DNA from 2 places in the Cobetia sp. Ld8 genome. Region 1 is predicted to be linked to the other one. Evidence: predicted binding sites of a transcription regulator. Region 1 holds the regulator's gene; the other holds the start of a gene.
What was found. Region 1 encodes PhoB, which activates phosphate uptake and scavenging genes when phosphate is short. Its sites were predicted from a motif close to TGTCATANNNNTGTCANA; they were not measured.
Positions count from the first base shown of each region.

Region 2: ugpB (sn-glycerol-3-phosphate ABC transporter substrate-binding protein UgpB) is a predicted target of PhoB. The motif match lies at 7,150-7,167, and genes of this name have one in related genera.

Region 1 covers NZ_JBISHF010000009.1:284,092-293,515, reverse strand. The annotation lists gene yccS (YccS family putative transporter) at 1-1,065, opposite strand, end outside; gene ACJJV2_RS17500 (DUF2780 domain-containing protein) at 1,256-1,672, shown strand; gene ACJJV2_RS17495 (hypothetical protein) at 1,841-2,197, opposite strand; gene ACJJV2_RS17490 (HU family DNA-binding protein) at 2,371-2,646, opposite strand; gene ACJJV2_RS17485 (NAD(P)/FAD-dependent oxidoreductase) at 2,897-4,096, opposite strand; gene ACJJV2_RS17480 (chorismate--pyruvate lyase family protein) at 4,415-4,993, shown strand; gene ubiA (4-hydroxybenzoate octaprenyltransferase) at 5,048-5,938, shown strand; gene phoB (phosphate regulon transcriptional regulator PhoB) at 6,162-6,851, shown strand; gene phoR (phosphate regulon sensor histidine kinase PhoR) at 6,859-8,181, shown strand; gene cysZ (sulfate transporter CysZ) at 8,368-9,096, opposite strand; gene phoU (phosphate signaling complex protein PhoU) at 9,293-9,424, opposite strand, start outside.
Region 2 covers NZ_JBISHF010000008.1:687,273-696,696, forward strand. The annotation lists gene betB (betaine-aldehyde dehydrogenase) at 1-1,325, shown strand, start outside; gene betA (choline dehydrogenase) at 1,712-3,427, shown strand; gene ACJJV2_RS13935 (acyl-CoA dehydrogenase) at 3,807-6,275, shown strand; gene ACJJV2_RS13940 (hypothetical protein) at 6,387-6,974, opposite strand; gene ugpB (sn-glycerol-3-phosphate ABC transporter substrate-binding protein UgpB) at 7,316-8,686, shown strand; gene ugpA (sn-glycerol-3-phosphate ABC transporter permease UgpA) at 8,887-9,424, shown strand, end outside.

The sequences.
Region 1 (9,424 bases):
ATGCCACTCGGGCCGCTGCTGTTGCTTGAGATAGACGAGCGAGGCATTGAGGTCTTCCAGCGCCTGCTGGCTGTCACTGGCATCGAAGGGCTGGCGCATCAACAGCGCCTTGCCGAGCCCGCGACAGGCGCGCCCCTGCTGCTCCAGCAGACGCTGACAGCGGAACAGGATGTCGTGATGGAAGAAGGCGTCGGTGAGCTGGCCGTAGGGATAATGGCTGGAGCTGGCGCGCTCGTGGAGGTCCTGGGCGATGAAGTAGAGGCGCAGGTAGCGGTCGAGCTTGGTGGTATCGCGCCGCCCGGCGAGGCGCCGGAAGACCATCTCCTTGGTCTGGTTGAGCGCCACCACCACGCGACCGTTCTGCTCGGCCAGCGCCAGACGCCGGGCGGACTGGTCGACATTGTGCAGCGGTTCGAACAGCTGCGCCTTGAGAATCAGGTAGCGCCCCAGCTCACGGTAGAGCGTCGCCATGCTGTGCTTGAGCGGCTGACGCGAGAACAGCGCGCACCACACGACCGAGAGCAGGCCATACCAGGACGCCCCGACCACCAGCAGCAACGGCTGAACCAGATTGATGCCCAGCCCCGGCTCCCGCAGCCACTCGGGCAGGCTGCGCTCCAGCACCGCGATCTGACCATCTCCATGCTGCTGCTCGAGGCTGATCATGGTGTAGACGGCCAGAATCAACGAGGCGCGCGCGATGGCGCCGTAGCGGGCATCGATGGCGCCCAGCATCGGCATCGCGAAGGTGGCCAGCGCCAGCCCGATCACGAAGGGCAGCGGCATGCCGAACAACAGCTCCACCGAGACGGCGGCGATGCTGAAGCAGGCCAGCGTCATGCCCAGCGCACGCAGTCGGCCGCGCCAGTGATCATCGGTTTCCGCCAGCCCCGAGGCGATCACGCCCAGAAACAGCGGAATCACCACCGCCATCTCGTCGAGCCAGAACCCCACCGCCATCACGCCACCCAGCGCGATCAACATGCGTAGCGAATAGCTGAAGGCATCCAGCGTCCACAGACGACGCAGGGAGTGCATGAGGGAGTCCAGGAGAGAGCGTGTCATGAAGTGTTCCGTGACCAGGGCGCCGGGCAGCGCATTAGACTTTAGATTTATATCGCTAGCATAACACCCCGTTCTGCCGTGTCCGAGAGCCATGGTGCATGCAAGCGTTGGCGGGCGCGTCGAATGTCGAATCGCCGCGACGTGCCACTCTGAAGACTCCTGACCTCATTGGCTTTCATGGAGAATACCGATGCATCCTCTTATCGAACGCGTCACTGGCTCCCTCGGGCTGTCACCGGAAATCGCCGAGCAGGCGGTCGGCATGGTTCTCAAGTTCGTGCGTGAGCAGGGGCCGGATGGCCCGGCCGCCTCACTGCTGGGCGCCATTCCGGGGGCGGAAGGCCTGATCGGCAGCGCAGGCGAGGAAGCCGCCGAGTCCGGTGGCGGTGGCCTCATGGGCGGCCTGATGGGCGCCGTCAGCGCCTTCACCGGCGGCAGCGGTGGCGGTGCGCTGGAACTGGGCCAGAAGCTGATGGGGCTGGACCTGAACATGGACCAGGCGCGCGGCGTGGCCGATGAGACGCTGAGCTATGCGCGCGAAGAAGCCGGCGATGGCGTGGTCGATCAGGTGCTCGAAGGCATTCCGGGCCTCAAGCAGTTGCTGTGACGCCTCGAGGGCGTTGAGAGGGTCTTCTCGAACAGCCCCTCGCAAGTAAAGGCTCGCAAGAAAGGCTCGCGACAACTGCTCGTGACAACAGCTAGTGACAAAACAGAACGCCCCGCTGATTCTCTCAGCGGGGCGTCTTTCGTTCATGCAGGCACGGCACCGGGTCATTCAGCGAATGCGCTTGAGCAATGACTGCAAGCGGTTGAGCTGGGCCGAATCGCCGACCAGCCGCACGCGCTGATCCATCAGGCCTTGCAGGAAGGCACGCGGCGAGGGCTTGAGCAGAAAGGCCACCGCACTGTCGCTATCGGCGAAGCGCAGCTCAAGCTCGGTATCCACCGGCAGGCCACTGCCCGTGGTGACGCCCGCGTGGGACATGCGGTAGTGACGCGCGATGCTCATGTCTTCGGTCGCGACGCCCCAGTCCAGCGGACGCTTTTCCAGCTCGGCACGAAATTCGGGGTCGCGCTTGAAGGCCCGCTTGAGCAGCAGACCCAGCACCCACAGCAATATCTTGAGCTTCATGGTGTCATTCCTTGAATCGCGAAGCGTCGTTCACGCAGGCCATATGAAAATGCCACCGGCCCCGCAGGGCGGAACCGGTGGCATCAGCATGACAGCCGACAGGGCTTTTGATGACGACGATTGAAAGCCATGGCGACAGCCACCCCGGGTCTGCGCTGAAGCACGAGCCGAGGTTACTTGGTCACTGCATCCTTCAACGACTTGCCGGGTTTGAAGGCAACGGTCTTGCTGGCCGGGATGGTCAGCGGCTTGCCTGTCTGAGGGTTCTTGCCGGTACGCGCCGCACGCTGGCGCACGGTGAATGACCCGAAACCGATCAGTGAGACGTCATTGCCTTTGGCCACGGTATGAGTGATCTCGTCGAGAATCACGTTCAGTACCTGACTGGCCTTGTCCTTGGATAGATCCGCACGCTCGGCGATAGCCGCAGCGAGTTCTGGCTTGCGCATGAAAAGCCCTCCTGGTTTGGCATTCTGCACGGGCGGCCAAGCCGCCGTTTCCATTGTTGTTCTTGCACTTGCTAGCGGTGGCGTATGGCGGCGACGCAATCCGCTCCCGGCAAGCTTTGCCGTATCAAACCTGTCGATGGTAGCAATCTGTCAGACGACGCTCGCTGAGCAGCATGTCTGACGGAGCATTCACTATCGTGCCTGACCGCGCTGGCAGCAAGGGATTTACGACCATCGATCATGGCATCGCCTAGCCTAGCAACGGCGGCGCCTGCCGCGCTAGCTCGACTTTCCTGCGAACGGAGGCGCCTGTCAACGCATATCCAATCAAGCGTTCGTTCATATCCAGTGCACGTGCTTCGAGGTCATCGCCTTCACCGGTGATTTCCCAGCGCGCCACGGCCGAACGCGGCGGATAGGCCACCACCGGCAAGACCGGTGTCTTGACCAGCACCGGCCACGCCTTCCAGTCGAGCACGCTCGGCTCACCACACAGGTTGGCCGCCAGGGTGCGCGCAGCCATCTGCAGCGGCTGGACATACATGGCATTGACGCCCTCGACACTGGCGCAATCGCCCAGCGCCCAGATATGCGGCTGGGAGGTGGCCAGGTGGCGGTCGACACGGATGCCGTCACCGCCGGCGCTCAGGCCTGCGGCCTGCGCCAGACGAATGCGCGGCGCCAGCCCGGTGGCCAGCAGAACCACGGAGCCCGTCAGGCGACGACCGCTCTGCAGGCGCACCTCGACCGGCGCGGCCTGGCGTTCGGCCTCCTCGCCTGAGCTGGCGGCGATGGTCTCGACCATCTCGCCCTGGCGACGCGTCACGCCGAGCCCATCCAGCGCCGCGCCCAGACGCTGCCCCAGCGCTTGCGGCAGCAACCCATCCAGCGGAGTTTCCTCAGGCGCGACCAGCGTGACGCGGTGGCCGGCGGCCGTCAGATCATTGGCGTATTCACAGCCGACCAGTCCGGCACCGACAATCACCACGTGCCCGTCTTCCCCGCGCTCGCGGGCCTTCGCCAGCGTCGCGCAGAAGGCCGCATAGTCGTCGAGGTCATTGATGCTCTGCACGCGTGAGGCCACTTCCGCGGCGACGGGGAAGGGACGACGCGGCGCCGCGCCGAGTGCCAGTACCAGCTCGTCATAGGCCAGACACTCCTCGCCCAGCCATAGCTGGCGGGCATCACCGTCGATGGCAGTGACGCGTTGATGGGTACGCAGCTCGGCATTCAGCTCGTCCACCAGCGCCACCGGCGCCTGACGCGACAGGTCGGTGGCCGACATCTTCTTGGCGAAGGCGGTGGACAGCATCGGCTTGGCGTAATCGTGGCCGCTGTCCTGGCTGATGAGGATCAGCCGGCTGTCCTTGTCACGCGCACGCAGCGCGCGCGCCAGACCAATGCCCGCCATGCCGGTACCAATGATGACAAGGGTGCGAGGGTCGCGCATGGCACCATCTCCTGAGATCGATCCGAGGGGAGCGCTGATGAAAGAGCGCCAGCAGCGTCCGTCATGAACGCCGATGAATGCGCCCAGCATACCAGCCCGCCAGCAGTGCAGGCATGCCTGAGCGGGAGGCCTTGCCGCCCGGCCATGCTAGACTCGCCATTTCGTCATCCTGACAGGGAATTCACCGTGGTCCGATGCCCAGCAGGCGAGCCTCATCGCGCAGCGCTCACGCCACAGACCTCCACCTGTGAGGCGCCTCATTCGTCAACCGAGACTCTATGCCAGCCTGCGCCTCGCTGGCCTTTGCCCACGCGCGTCATGGCCACTGCTTCGGCGGCGGTGCGCCGTCATTGGCAGCCGGCTGCCGCGCTGCAGGGTGTCATGCCGGCCGGCTGGTGGGCGTGGCTCTCCTCGTCGGACTCGCTGACCCAGCGTCTTGCCAGCGCCATGCAGCAGCAGGATGAACGCGATGGCCAGCCAATCCAGGGCCTGCGCGTGCGCCTGCTGCTGCAGGACACCGGCCCCGCGCGGCTGGATGAGGCACGCCTGCTGGGCATCGGCCCACGCCGGCATGTCTGGCGACGCGAAGTGGCGCTCTGTCATGGCGATACGCCATGGGTGATCGCACGCTCGCTGGCGGCGCTGGACCTGGCCCACGGTCATCGCCTCTCGACGCTGGGTGAGCGCTCGCTGGGCCATTGGCTGTTTCGCCAGCCCGACCTGACCCGCAGCGCCATCGATGTCAGCCGTGCCCCGCTGGTGCTTTCGAGTCCCAGGCCGCTGGCCCGCACCACCAGTCGGTGGATGCGCCGCTCGATGTTCTCGCATGGTCGCTTCAAGGTGCTGGTGCAGGAGGGCTTCACGCCGGCCTTCCAGCACGCGCTGCAGCTGGCCTGAGCCTGGCCACGTTTCTCTCTTCCCTTGCCCACTACCACCCGCCCAGGAGCCCCGATGACCGCGTCATCCACTTCCGCCGCTTCGCGTCCTTCCAGACTGGCCGACTACCTCGCCCTGACACGGCTGGACCGCCCCATCGGCACCTGGCTGCTGATGTGGCCGACCCTGTGGGCACTGTGGCTGGCGGCAGATGGCATTCCCGAGCGCACGACCCTGCTGATCTTCATCGCCGGGGTCTATCTGATGCGCGCCGCCGGCTGCGTGATCAACGACTACGCCGACCGCCATTGGGACAAGCATGTCGAGCGCACGCGTGACCGACCGCTGACCTCGGGTCGCATCTCGGAGCACGAGGCGCTGACGCTGTTCGGGGGGCTGGTCGCGGCCGCCTTCGTGCTGGTGTGCTTCACCAATCTGACCACGGTGCTGCTGTCGATCATCGCCGTGCTGCTGGCGGCCAGCTACCCGTTCATGAAGCGCTTCCATCATCTGCCCCAGGTGGTGCTGGGCGCCGCCTTCGGCTGGGCGATTCCGATGGCCTTCGCCGCGACGCTGGAGGAGGTGCCGACCTACGGCTGGTGGCTGTTCGCGGCCAACTTGATGTGGACGGTGGCTTACGACACCGCCTACGCGATGGTCGATCGCAACGACGACCTCAAGGTGGGCATCAAGTCCACCGCCGTGCTGTTCGGGCGTGCCGACAAGCTGATGATCGGCCTGTTGCAGCTGGGCATGCTGGCGGTGTTGATCGGCATCGGCCTGCACCTGGCGCTGGGCATCTTCTACTGGCTGGGGCTGGCTGCCGCCGCCGTCACCTTCGTCTGGCAGCAACGTCTGATCCGGGAGCGTGAGCGTGCGCCCTGCTTCCAGGCCTTCCTCAACAATCATTGGACGGGTCTGCTGATCTTCGCCGGTATCGCCCTGGCGACCTGGCCGATGAGCTGACGCCTGCATAAACATTAGTATTATTTAATTCAAAGCAACCCCTGCCCTCTATTGCTTCCCAGCCCACGGTTCATGCCTGCCTGCCGCGCCTCCAAGGCGGCTGGCAGGCTTGCGTGCAAGCTGCCATGCTGGCAGTTGTCATCTCGCTGTCATATAAGCGGGTTGTAATCGTCATCGACTTGTCATTCTGGCGCGTGCGCCGACTGCTGCATGGGATCTAGCGATGAGCTCCAAGACCGTACTGATTGTCGACGATGAATCCTCGATTCGCGAGATGATCGCCGTTGCCCTCGAAATGGCGGATTACCGCGTGCTGGAGGCAGACAATGCCCAGGACGCCCACGCCATCGTCGTCGATGAAAAGCCCGATCTGCTGTTGCTGGACTGGATGATGCCGGGCACCAGTGGCCTGGAGCTCGCGCGGCGTCTCAAGCGTGACGAGACCACCTCGGAGCTGCCGATCATCCTGTTGACTGCCAAGGGCGAGGAAGACAACAAGATTCAAGGCCTGGAAGCCGGTGCCGACGACTACATCACCAAGCCCTTCTCGCCGCGCGAGCTGGTCGCCCGTCTCAAGGCCGTGCTGCGTCGCACCACTCCCAAGGGGGTCGAGGAGGCGGTGGAAGTCGAAGGCCTGATGCTCGACCCGGCCAGCCACCGCGTCACCGCCCACGGCAACTCGCTGGATGTCGGCCCGACCGAATATCGCCTGCTGCAGTTCTTCATGACGCATCAGGAGCGTGCCTACACGCGCAGCCAGCTGCTCGATCAGGTATGGGGCGGCAACGTCTATGTCGAGGAGCGCACCGTGGACGTGCACATCCGTCGCCTGCGCAAGGCGCTGGGCACAGGCCATCAGCATCTGATCCAGACCGTCCGCGGCACCGGTTACCGCTTTAGCGCTCAGGCCTGAGGGATTCATGCGCTATTGGACCAACGAGCTATGGCGCCTCGGCTACCTTGCCGGTGGCTTCGGCCTGATCGGTGGCCTGCTGGGCCATCTGGGCTGGGGCCTGGCGCTGGGTCTTTCGCTGTATCTGTTCGTCCATCTCAAGCACTTGAAGAGCCTCTACACCTGGCTGATCACCAATCCCCATGAAGAGCCGCCGCCCGGCGATGGCGTCTGGGGAGACCTGCTCGATCGTCTCTACCGCTACCAGAAGGGCCAGCGTCAGGCTCAGGAGCGACTGCGCAGCATCCTCAACCGTATCCAGGAATCCTCCGAGGCCATGCGCGACGGCCTGGTGATGCTGGACAACCACGGTGACATGGAATGGTGGAACAGCGCTGCCGAGCAGCTGGTCGGTCTCAAGGCCAGCCACGACCGCGGTCAGCACATCACCAACTATCTGCGTGACCCCGTCTTCATCGACTACTTCAATCGGCTGGCCTACCGCGAGCCGCTGACGCTCCAGTCGCCGCTATCTGACAACCTGACGCTGCAGATCTCCATCACCCTGTTCGGTGACAACGAGCGCCTGGTCATGCTGCGTGACGTCACCCGCCTCTATCGTCTTGAAGAGATGCGCCGCGACTTCGTGGCCAATGTCTCCCATGAGCTGCGCACGCCGCTGACGGTACTGGCCGGCTATCTCGAGACCTACTCCGATTACGCCGATGACCTGCCACCGCGCTGGCAGCGTGGACTGGGCCAGATGCAGAGCCAGACCGACCGCATGCAGCACCTGGTCGAGGACCTGCTGACCCTGTCACGCCTGGAAACCGACGAGCTGTCCGACAATGGTCGCTGCATCGACATGAGTGCCCTGCTCGGCCATATCCGCGACGACGCCGAAGGCCTGTCCCAGGGGCGCCACACCTTCTCCATCGAGGCCGATGCCAGCCTGTCACTGCGCGGTGAGGAGCAGGAGCTGCGCAGCGCGATCTCGAATCTGGTCTTCAATGCGGTGCGCTACACCCCCGAAGACTGTCATATCACCCTGCGCTGGAAGGCGGATGACCAGGGCCTGCTGGTCGAGGTGGAAGATGACGGGGACGGCATCGACCCGGTGCACCTGCCGCGCCTGACCGAGCGCTTCTACCGCATCGACAAGGACCGCAGCACCGCCACGGGAGGCACCGGCCTCGGGCTCGCCATCGTCAAGCATGTGCTGATTCGTCATCAGGGCCATCTGGAGATCGACAGCCACCCCGGCGAGGGTGCGCGCTTCCGCTGTCACTTCCCCGACGAGCGCGCCTGTCAGGCGAGCGCTCCCCAGGCCAGCAGTGCGCTAGCCCAGTGATGGGCTGATTCAGTGATGATCTGCCCCGGACGCCAGCCCAACGCAGAACGCCCCGCAGCCACCTCGTAAGGAGGCGACTGCGGGGCGTTTCGTTTGGTCAATCAGACGACGCTGCGGCTATTTCAGCGACGTGCCAACTTAGAGACGTGCCAACTTAGCGACGAGTCAGTTCAGCGACAGGCTGTCTCAACGACGCGGTGCCGGCAACTGACGGTAGTGGCTCTGCCACATCAATACCGCCCCGGCGACGGCGCCCGGGATGAACAGCAGATTGGCCAGCGGCACCAGCGTCATGACGAACACCGCGGCGCCGAAGGTCAGTGAGGGCCACCAGCGCGCCTTGAGGCGCTGCTTCATGTCACCGAAGCTGACCTGATGGTTGTCCATCGGGTAGTCGAGATACTGGATCGACATGCTCCAGGCCGAGAACAGTCCCCACAACAGCGGCGAGAGCAGGTTCAGGCCCGGGATGAAGCCGATGATGAACAGCGCGATCATGCGCGGGATGAAGTAGCCCAGCTTGGCCATTTCACGCCCCAGCGAGTCGACGCCGATCTTCATCAGGCCACGGTCATCATCGATCAGGGTGCCATCCAGACGATGCTCGACCTTCTCGGCCAGAATGCCGTAGAAGGGCGCGGCGATCAGGTTGGTCACCAGGCTGAAGGTGAAGAACACCACCAGCAACAGACTCACTACCAGCACCGGCCAGATCAACCAGCTGAGCCACTCCAGCCAGGCCGGCACCTTGAGCATCCAGTAATCGATCCAGCCACCGAACTGGTTGAACAATACCCACAGCGTGATGCTGTAGAGCACCAGGTTGATCGCCAGCGGTACGAATACGAAGCGGCGCAGCCCGGGGGTATAGACCATGCGGGTCCCGCGGACCAGCGCCGATACGGCATCAATCATGCGACGTCCTCGTCATCTCAAAAGAACCGGCCAGCCAGCGGGCTGACCGGAGCCACACCCTAGCACTCCCGCCTGCGCGGCGCAGCTGTCGGCCGCCTGACACCGCTCGCGCTCCCACGACGCAATCGCCCCGCGACCTGCCGGTGGGCAGGTGCGGGGCGAAAGACGCTACACAGGGGCAGGGAAGCGCGTCAGCTCACTTCTTGTCCAGGTCCTGCGGCTTCAGGTCATGGGTATCGGTGTGACGCACATCCACGCCCTTGACCAGGAAGATGACGTACTCGGCCAGGTTGTCGGCGTGGTCACCGATGCGCTCCAGCGCACGCAG
Region 2 (9,424 bases), on a different contig from region 1:
CCGTCGAAAGCGCCCTGCAGGGTCAGAAGGTGTGGGCCGCGATGACCGGCATGGAGCGTTCACGCATCCTGCGTCGCGCCGTGGACCTGCTGCGCGAGCGCAACGACGAACTGGCGCTGCTCGAGACTCTCGACACCGGCAAGCCGCTGTCCGAGACCGAAGCGGTCGACATCGTCACCGGTGCCGATGCACTCGAGTACTACGCGGGCCTCGCGCCGGCCATCGAAGGCAGCCAGATGCCGCTGCGTCAGGAAGCCTTCGTCTATACCCGCAAGGAGCCGCTGGGCGTCATCGGCGCCATCGGTGCCTGGAACTACCCGATCCAGATCGCCTGCTGGAAGTCTGCCCCGGCCCTCGCCGCCGGCAACGCCATGGTATTCAAGCCCAGCGAAGTCACTCCGCTGAGCGCACTGAAGCTGGCAGAGATCTTCACCGAAGCCGGTCTGCCGGACGGCGTGTTCAACGTCGTGCAGGGCGATGCCCGCGTCGGCGTGATGCTCACCGAGCACCCGGATATCGCCAAGATCTCCTTCACCGGGGAAGCCGGTACCGGCAAGAAGGTCATGTCCGCGTCCGCCTCTTCCAGCCTCAAGGAAGTCACCATGGAGCTGGGCGGCAAGTCCCCGCTGCTGGTGTTCGCCGACTCCGATCTCGACCGTGCCGCCGACGGCGCCATGATGGCCAACTTCTACAGCTCCGGTCAGGTGTGCACCAACGGCACCCGCGTGTTCGTCGAAGCCAGCGTCAAGGACGCATTCGAAGCCAAGATCGTCGAGCGCGTCGCGCGCATCAAGGCCGGCGACCCGCAGGACCGCGCCACCACCTTCGGTCCACTGGTCAGCTTCGAGCACTTGGACAAGGTCGTCTCCTATCTGGAGATCGCCAAGCAGGACGGCGCACGTCTGCTGGTCGGCGGCGAGCGCATGAGCGAAGGCGACTTCGCCAAGGGCGCCTGGGTCGCACCGACCGTCTACACCGACTGCAGCGATGACATGCGCATCGTGCAGGAAGAGATCTTCGGTCCGGTGATGTCCATCCTGTCCTTCGACAGTGAAGAGGAAGTCATCCGTCGCGCCAACGACACCACCTATGGCCTGGCGGCTGGCCTGTTCACCGAGAGCCTGAACCGCGCACATCGCGTGATTCACCAGCTCGAAGCCGGTATCTGCTGGGTCAACACCTGGGGCGAGTCGCCGTCCGAAATGCCGGTCGGCGGCTACAAGCAGTCCGGTATCGGTCGCGAGAACGGTGTCGAGACGCTGTCTCATTACACCCAGACCAAGTCCGTGCTGATCGAGATGGGCCCGTTCGAGTCCGCCTTCTGAGCCATCACTGGCCACAAGGCCTGATGACAGCAGCACCCTCTGGCGCCAGAGGCTGAAGTACCGGCTCTCAAGACCGGACCTCAAGCACCGAGCCTGAGCACCGGGCCTAAGCACCGGGCCTAAGCAAGACCAAGCGCCAGATGCCCCACCTGCCGGCATGTCGAACACTCGCCATGCCGGCTGCACGCCGCGTCGCTCGCCAGCGCCGCGCGCAGTGCCCGAATCCCGATGAGTCGTTGAGCCCCTGATGGCAGCTTGCTGTCATGCGGTGCCCCGACGACTCACCACAGACAAGCAAACGTATCAGCAGCCCGGCAGTGGCCACTCCCCGTCGTGAACGGGGCGTCATGTGCCCGCATGTGGCACCCGATACGAGAGGACCTTCCATGAGCCAATTCGAGCGTGAATACGACTACGTCATCATCGGCGCCGGCAGCGCCGGCAACGTGCTGGCCACCCGCCTGAGCGAAGACGCCGACGTCAGCGTGCTGTTGCTGGAAGCCGGTGGCCGCGACCACCGCTTCGACTTCCGCACCCAGATGCCCGCCGCGCTGGCGTACCCGCTGCAGGGTCAGCGCTACAACTGGGACTTCAAGACCGATCCCGAGCCGCACATGAACAACCGTCGCATGGAATGTGGCCGCGGCAAGGGTCTGGGCGGCTCCTCGTTGATCAATGGCATGTGCTACATCCGCGGCAACGCGCTGGATTACGACAACTGGGCCAAGGACCCCATCCTGGCCGACTGGAACTATCGTGAGTGCCTGCCCTACTTCCGCAAGTGCGAGACGCGCGATATCGGCCCGAATGACTACCATGGCGGCGACGGCCCGGTGTCGGTCACCACGCCCAAGCAGGGCAACAACGAGCTCTATCACGCCTTCATCGCGGCAGGCATCGAGGCAGGCTACCCGGCCACCGAAGACGTCAACGGCTACCAGCAGGAAGGCTTCGGCCCGATGGACCGCTTCGTGACCAAGGAAGGCCGTCGCGCCTCCACCGCGCGCGGCTATCTGGATACTGCCAAGAAGCGCCCCAACGTGACCATCGAGACGCGTGCCACCACCGACGTCATCCTGTTTGAAGGCAAGACGGCGGTCGGTGTGAAGTACGAGCGCAAGGGCCAGGACCACCGCGTGCGTGCGCGCAAGGAAGTGCTGCTGTGCGCCGGCGCCATCGCCTCGCCGCAGATCCTGCAGCGCTCCGGCGTCGGCAATCGTGAACATCTCGAGCCGCTGGGCGTGAAGATGGTCCATCACCTGCCGGGCGTGGGCGAGAACCTGCAGGATCACCTCGAGCTCTACATCCAATACGAGTGCACCAAGCCGATCTCGCTGTATCCGTCCCTCAAGTGGTACAACCAGCCGCCCATCGGTCTGGAATGGATGCTCAAAGGCACCGGTGTCGGCGCCAGCAACCAGTTCGAGGCCGCCGGCTTCATTCGCAGCGATGACAACGAGGCCTGGCCGAACCTGCAGTATCACTTCCTGCCGATCGCGATCAGCTACAACGGCAAGAGCGCGGTGCAGGGCCACGGCTTCCAGGCGCACGTCGGGTCTATGCGTTCCCAGAGCAAGGGCCGCGTTCGCCTGACCTCACTCGATCCCAAGGCCGCGCCGTCAATCTTCTTCAACTACATGGCCGAGGAGCGTGACTGGGAAGAGTTCCGCGCCGCCATCCGCCTGACCCGCGAGATCATCGCCCAGCCCGCGCTGGACCCCTACCGCGGCCGCGAGCTGGCACCGGGTGCCCAGGCGCAGACCGACGCCGAGCTCGACGAGTACGTGCGCAACCATGCCGAGACCGCCTACCACCCGTGTGGCAGCTGCCGCATGGGCAGTGACGAGACTTCAGTGGTCGATGGTGCCGGTCGCGTACATGGCCTCGACAACCTGCGCGTCGTCGATGCCTCGCTGTTCCCGGTCATCCCGACCGGCAACCTGAATGCGCCGACGATCATGCTGGCCGAGAAGATGGCCGACAAGATTCGTGGCCGCGCGCCGCTGCCGCCGTCCGACGCCGATTACTTCGTGATCGAACCCGGCACGCCGGCCAAGAAGCCCGCCAAGCGCAAGATCGACTCTGCTCCGATCAATGGCTGAGCTCCGATCAATGGCTGAGCACTGGTCATTGACCTAGCACTGATCAACGCCAGAGCCCCGTGCGAGTCAACGCCTGAGACAGGTAGTCTGACCTCACGCACGCAAGCGCTATCGATCGTCCAAGGCCCCGCATTGCGGGGCCTTTTTCATGCCTGTCAGACAGCTTTCACTCTCCCGGTCTTGCGCTCGCCGACCGCCTCCCCCGAGCGACTGCCCTTTTCGAGAATGAATCCGCACACCTTAGACCTTGGACGTACTGCAGGGTCGGGCAACATGGGATACGCTGAGGAGAATTCAAACAACTGTTCTAAACGCATGGCTGCTACGCTGTAGAAACGCCATGCAAAGACACCATCCCTCGCCACCCGGAGATCCTGCCATGACGCAGCTCATCCTCATCCTTGTCGCCGTTGCCGGTCTGTTGGCCGTCATGGCACGCGAAGCCGGGGCCCTCGCGGCCATCGGCGTTCTCGCCATCATCGGTATCGTCGGCCTGGCGGTCGACGCGCCGGTGCTGGGTTGCCTGCTGCTGATCGGCGCGGCACTGGTCGCGGTATGTGGCCTGCCGGCCCTGCGCAGCAAGTGGCTCAGCCCGCGCCTGTTCGCGATGTTCAAGAAGGTCTCCCCCAAGGTCTCGGACACCGAGAAGGTGGCGCTGGAAGCCGGCACCGTGTTCTGGGACGCCGAGCTCTTTTCCGGCAAGCCGCAGTGGGACACCCTGACCGCACAGCGCAACGACGGCATTTCCAGCGAAGAGCAGGCCTTCATCGATGATCAATGCTCTGTCGCCTGCGGCATGACCAACAGCTGGGAGATCGCGCGTGAGCGTGCCGATCTGCCCGAAGCGCTGTGGGAATACCTCAAGCGCGAGAAGTTCTTCGGCATGATCATTCCCAAGGAATATGGCGGCCTGGGCTTCTCGGCCAAGGCGCAGTCGCTGGTGCTGCAGAAGCTGGCAGTCAACGAGACGCTGATGGTCACCGTCGGCGTACCCAACTCCCTCGGCCCGGGCGAGCTGCTGCTCAAGTACGGCAGCGAAGAACAGAAGAACCATTACCTGCCGCGTCTGGCCGATGGCCGCGAGATTCCGTGTTTCGGCCTGACCGGCCCGCGTGCCGGCAGTGACGCGACCTCCATCCCGGACACCGGCATCGTGTGTCGCGGCATGCATGACGGCGAGGAAGTCGTCGGTATTCGCCTGAACTTCGAGAAGCGCTGGATCACCCTGGCGCCGGTCGCCACCGTGGTCGGCCTGGCCTTCCGCATGTTCGACCCCGAACATCTGCTGGGCGACGTGGAAGACATCGGTATCACCTGTGCCCTGATTCCGCGCGACACCGACGGCATGGACATCGGCCGTCGTCACCACCCGATCGGCGCGCCGTTCATGAATGGCCCGATCTTCGGCAAGGACGTCTTCATTCCGCTCAGCTACCTGATCGGCGGCGAGCAGATGGCCGGCCAGGGCTGGAAAATGCTGGTCGAGTGTCTGTCGGTGGGTCGCTGCATCACCCTGCCGTCCGGCTCCGCGGGCATCTCGCGCTACGCACTGGGCTGGAGCGCCGGCTTTGCGCGCATCCGTCGTCAGTTCAATCTGCCGGTGGCCGAGATGGAAGGCGTGCAGGAGCCGCTGGCCCGCATGGCCGCGATGAACTACATCAGCCAGGCGTCGGTGCTGCACACCGCCAACATGATCGACAACGGCCACAAGCCGGCGGTGCCCTCCGCCATCCTCAAGAGCCAGTTGACCGAGATGGCCCGCTCGCTGCTGGCCGACGGCATGGACATCCACGGCGGACGCGGCGTGACGCTTGGCCCGCGCAACTACATCGGCGTGGCCTACGCCGGCACTCCGGTCTCGATCACGGTGGAAGGCGCCAACATCATGACCCGCAACCTGATGATCTTCGGTCAGGGTGCGATCCGCTGCCATCCTTACGTGCTGGAAGAGCTGGCCGCCAAGGATGCCGATGACCTGAACGCCTTCGACAAGGCCTTCTTCCGCCATGCCGGCCTGATCTTCGGCAACGCGGCACGCGCCTTCACCCAGAGCTTCGGCATCGGCGGCAAGGCCACTGGCTTCGACGCCGTCGCCACGCCCTATGCCAGCCACATCAACCGCTTCAGCGCCGCCTTCTCGCTGTCCGCCGATGCGGCCATGGCAAGCCTCGGCTCCAGCCTCAAGGCGCGCGAGATGCTGTCAGCACGCCTTGGCGACGTGCTCTCCAACCTCTACCTGGCGTCACTGACGCTCAAGCAGTGGCACGAATCCGAGGCCTGCGAACACGAAGAGGCGCTGTTCCACTACAGCATGCAGTGGCTGCTGCACCGCGCGGAAAAGGCACTGGATGAGCTGTTCGCCAACCTGCCCAACCGTGCGCTGGGCACTGCCCTGCGCGTGATCGCCCTGCCGCGTGGCCATCAGTTCGCCATGCCCAGGGACAGCCTGACGCGCGAGATCGCCCGTGCCGTCTCCACCGACACTGCACTGCGTGCCAAGCTGACCGACAACACCTGGGACGCGCAGGACGAAGGCCAGCAGGACAACGCCCTCGCCCGCTACAACGCGCTGCTCAAGGACTACCCGCGCGCCGAGCCGATCTACAAGGCGCTGGCCAAGGCCTACCACAAGGGCGAGATTCCGGCCGATGCACTGTCTCCGGAAGCGCGCATCGAAGCGGCGGTCGAGGCAGGCATCCTGTCAGCCGAGGATGGCGACTTCATGCGCGTCTTCGAAGCCGAGGTACTCGACATGCTGACCGTCGACCACTTCGAATTCGACGCCTTCGTGCGCAAGCCGATGGCGAGTGACGGCACCGCCTCCAACCCGCAGCAGGACGCCGCCTGATCGATACAGGAATTGATCACTGATCACTGATCGCAGAACCACAAAGGCCCCGCTCAATGAGCGGGGCCTTTGTCTTGGCAGAGCATGCCGTTCGCTTGCGTCATCTCATCCTCAGATATGACGCGCGAAGTGCTCCAGGTCACGCACGAAGGCATTCTTGTAGGTCTCGAAGTCCTTCGGGCGCGCCTTGAAGGAGCGCTTGATGCGCTCGCGGTCCAGGCGCAGCGGCGCGTCGAGGGCCGCCAGGTTGCCGACACGCGCCGCCGGATTCATGCCGACCAGCTCGCGCGGCTGATCGCCTTCGGCCTCGGCCTCCAGCCAGTCGTTGATGCCGGCGCGACGCAGCACGCTGACCAGTGAACTGTCGGTGATGCGCACCTGCAGGCGGCCGTGATCGGACAGCTGGGAGACCAGCGCGATGCCGTGGTCGTGACCGCGATGCACCGTCGGCGTCGCCCACAGCGCCAGATTCAGGCCACGTGCGTTCTCGTCGAGTACCAGCAGCGCGGCAGAGTGGATGCGCTCGGCATCGTCGACCAGCGCGAACAGGCGCGCCATCTCATTCTCGAACCACACCCCACGCACGCCGGCGTAACTCACCAGCGCATCCAGACCCCCTTCGCGGCCATGGACTTCGGCGCACAGCATCGCCAGACAGGCATCACGTCGGGCACCGGCACTCACTTCAACCACTTTCATCGCGTTCTCCGCCACAGGCATTTTCAGCGCGCAAGACTAGCACACTCGCTCGCCGGCCGCTTATTCCGGCCTTGAGTTGCCCCCGGCGCCTCGCTTGCCAGCCTGAGCCGAGCTGGCTGCGCCACACACTCGCTGCTCAGCCATAAGTTCAGCCTCGCTCGAATGAACATCTACCTGTCACAAAGTTGTAAGGCGGGCGCTATAGAGTCGTCTACGCTTTTCGGACGATCATCAAAAGAACAAGAAAATGTTCACTTGATCGTCGCCATCGATCGTCAGCGGCCAGCGTCCTTCTTCTTTGTTGCGGAAGCTGGCCAGGGGAACCTCTCAGGAGTTTGACCATGCGCCGCCCGACTCATCATGCAAGCACCCGCACGACTGCCACCGCGACTCGTCGCCTCGCCAGCCTCGCGCTGGCCATCGGTTTCGCCTCCGCCTCCGCCAGTGCCCTCGCCGCCACCGAGGTGGAGTGGTGGCACGCCATGGGGGGCGGGCTCGGCAAGAAGGTCGACGAGATCGCGGCCGACTTCAATGCCAGCCAGGACGACTACGTCGTCAAGCCGGTCTTCAAGGGCAACTACTCCGAGACCATGACCTCCGCCATCGCCGCCTTCCGCGCCGGCAAGGGCCCGGACATCGTGCAGATCTTCGAGGTCGGCACCGCCACCATGATGAGCGCCAAGGGCGCGATCGTCCCGGTGCATCAGCTGATGGCAGACTTCGCGCCTAAGGAAGGCACCGCCTTCGACCCGAACGCCTACCTGTCTGCCGTCACCGGCTATTACACCGACACCGACGGCAAGATGCTGTCGATGCCGTTCAACTCCTCCACGCCGGTGACCTACTACAACAAGGACGTGCTGGCCAAGGCGGGCGTCGACTCCCTCCCGCAGACCTGGCAGGAAATGGGCGCCGCGCTCAAGAAGGTCGTCGATTCCGGCGCCGCCAGCTGTGGTCTGACCACCACCTGGCCATCCTGGGTGATGCTGGAGAACTTCTCGGCGCGCAACGATGTGCCCTTCGCCAGCCAGGCCAATGGCTTCGCCGGTACCGATACCCGCCTTGAATTCAACACGACCGCCGTGGTCGACCACATTCAGCGTCTCGATGACTGGCAGGCCGACAAGCGCTTCGTGTTCGGCGGTCGCTTCGATGACGCGGCGCCCAAGTTCTACTCCGGCGAGTGCGCGATGATGATGGGCTCTTCCGCCAGCTATGCCGGTGTCAAGGAAAGCGCCAAGGGCTTCGAGTTCGGCGTGGCGCCGCTGCCCTACGACAGCGACGTGATCGAGACGCCGCAGAATTCCATCATCGGTGGCGCCTCGCTGTGGGTGCTGTCCGGTCACAGCGATGAGGAATACCAGGGCGTCGCCAAGTTCTTCCAGTACCTCTCAAAGCCTGAAGTGCAGGCCGACTGGCACCAGTTCACCGGCTATCTGCCGATCACGACTGCCGCGGCAGAGCTGACGCGCGAACAGGGCTTCTACGCCGAGAACCCGGGCACTGACGTCGCCATCACCCAGATGACCTCCGCGACGCCGACCGAGAACTCCAAGGGCCTGCGCCTGGGCAACATGGTGCAGATTCGTGACGTGATCAATGAAGAGCTGGAGAAGATCTTCTCCGGCAAGGAAAGCGTGCAGGACGGCCTCGACAACGCCGTCAAGCGTGGCGATTCGCTGCTCGAGAAGTTCGAACGCGCCAACGGCTGATCATCGCCACACCGGGGGCGGGCCCATGCCGGGCTCGCCCTCCCGCTATTTTCTCCAGCCAGAGAGCGGAAAGCGCATCCGACATCCGGTGTCCTTTCCCTTCTCTCACGGCTTGATGGCGCAGGAGCGGCCGAGGCTTGCCGACTCCGTGCTACCGACGGAACCACCCAGTCCCTCCTTGCTTGCGAGACCCCTGCTGCATGGCCCATTTCAATCGACACCCCATCACGCCCTGGATACTGCTGGCGCCTCAGCTGCTGATCGTGGCCGTGTTCTTCTTCTGGCCGGCCTACCAGGCCATCGAACAGGCCTTCTATGTCGAGGATGCCTTCGGGCTCTCGCGGGAATTCACCGGGCTGAGCAACTTCGTCAGCGTGCTGGGCGAGCCGGAATATCTCACGACACTATGGACGACCACCTATTTCTCCTTTGCGGTGGCCTTCGGCGCCATGGCACTGGCGCTGGGGCTGGCCGTACTGGCGGACCGCGTGCTGCGCGGCGCACACGCCTACAAGACCCTGCTGATCTGGCCCTACGCCGTGGCGCCCGCCGTGGCCGGGGTGCTGTGGCTGTTCCTGTTCGACCCGACGCTGGGCATTCTGCCGGAGCTGCTGTCCGCCATCGGCATCGACTGGAATCACAAGCTCAATGGCGATCAGGCCATGTTGCTGGTGGTGCTGGCCTCGATCTGGAAGCAGATGAGCTACAACTTCGTGTTCTTCCTCGCCGGCCTCCAGG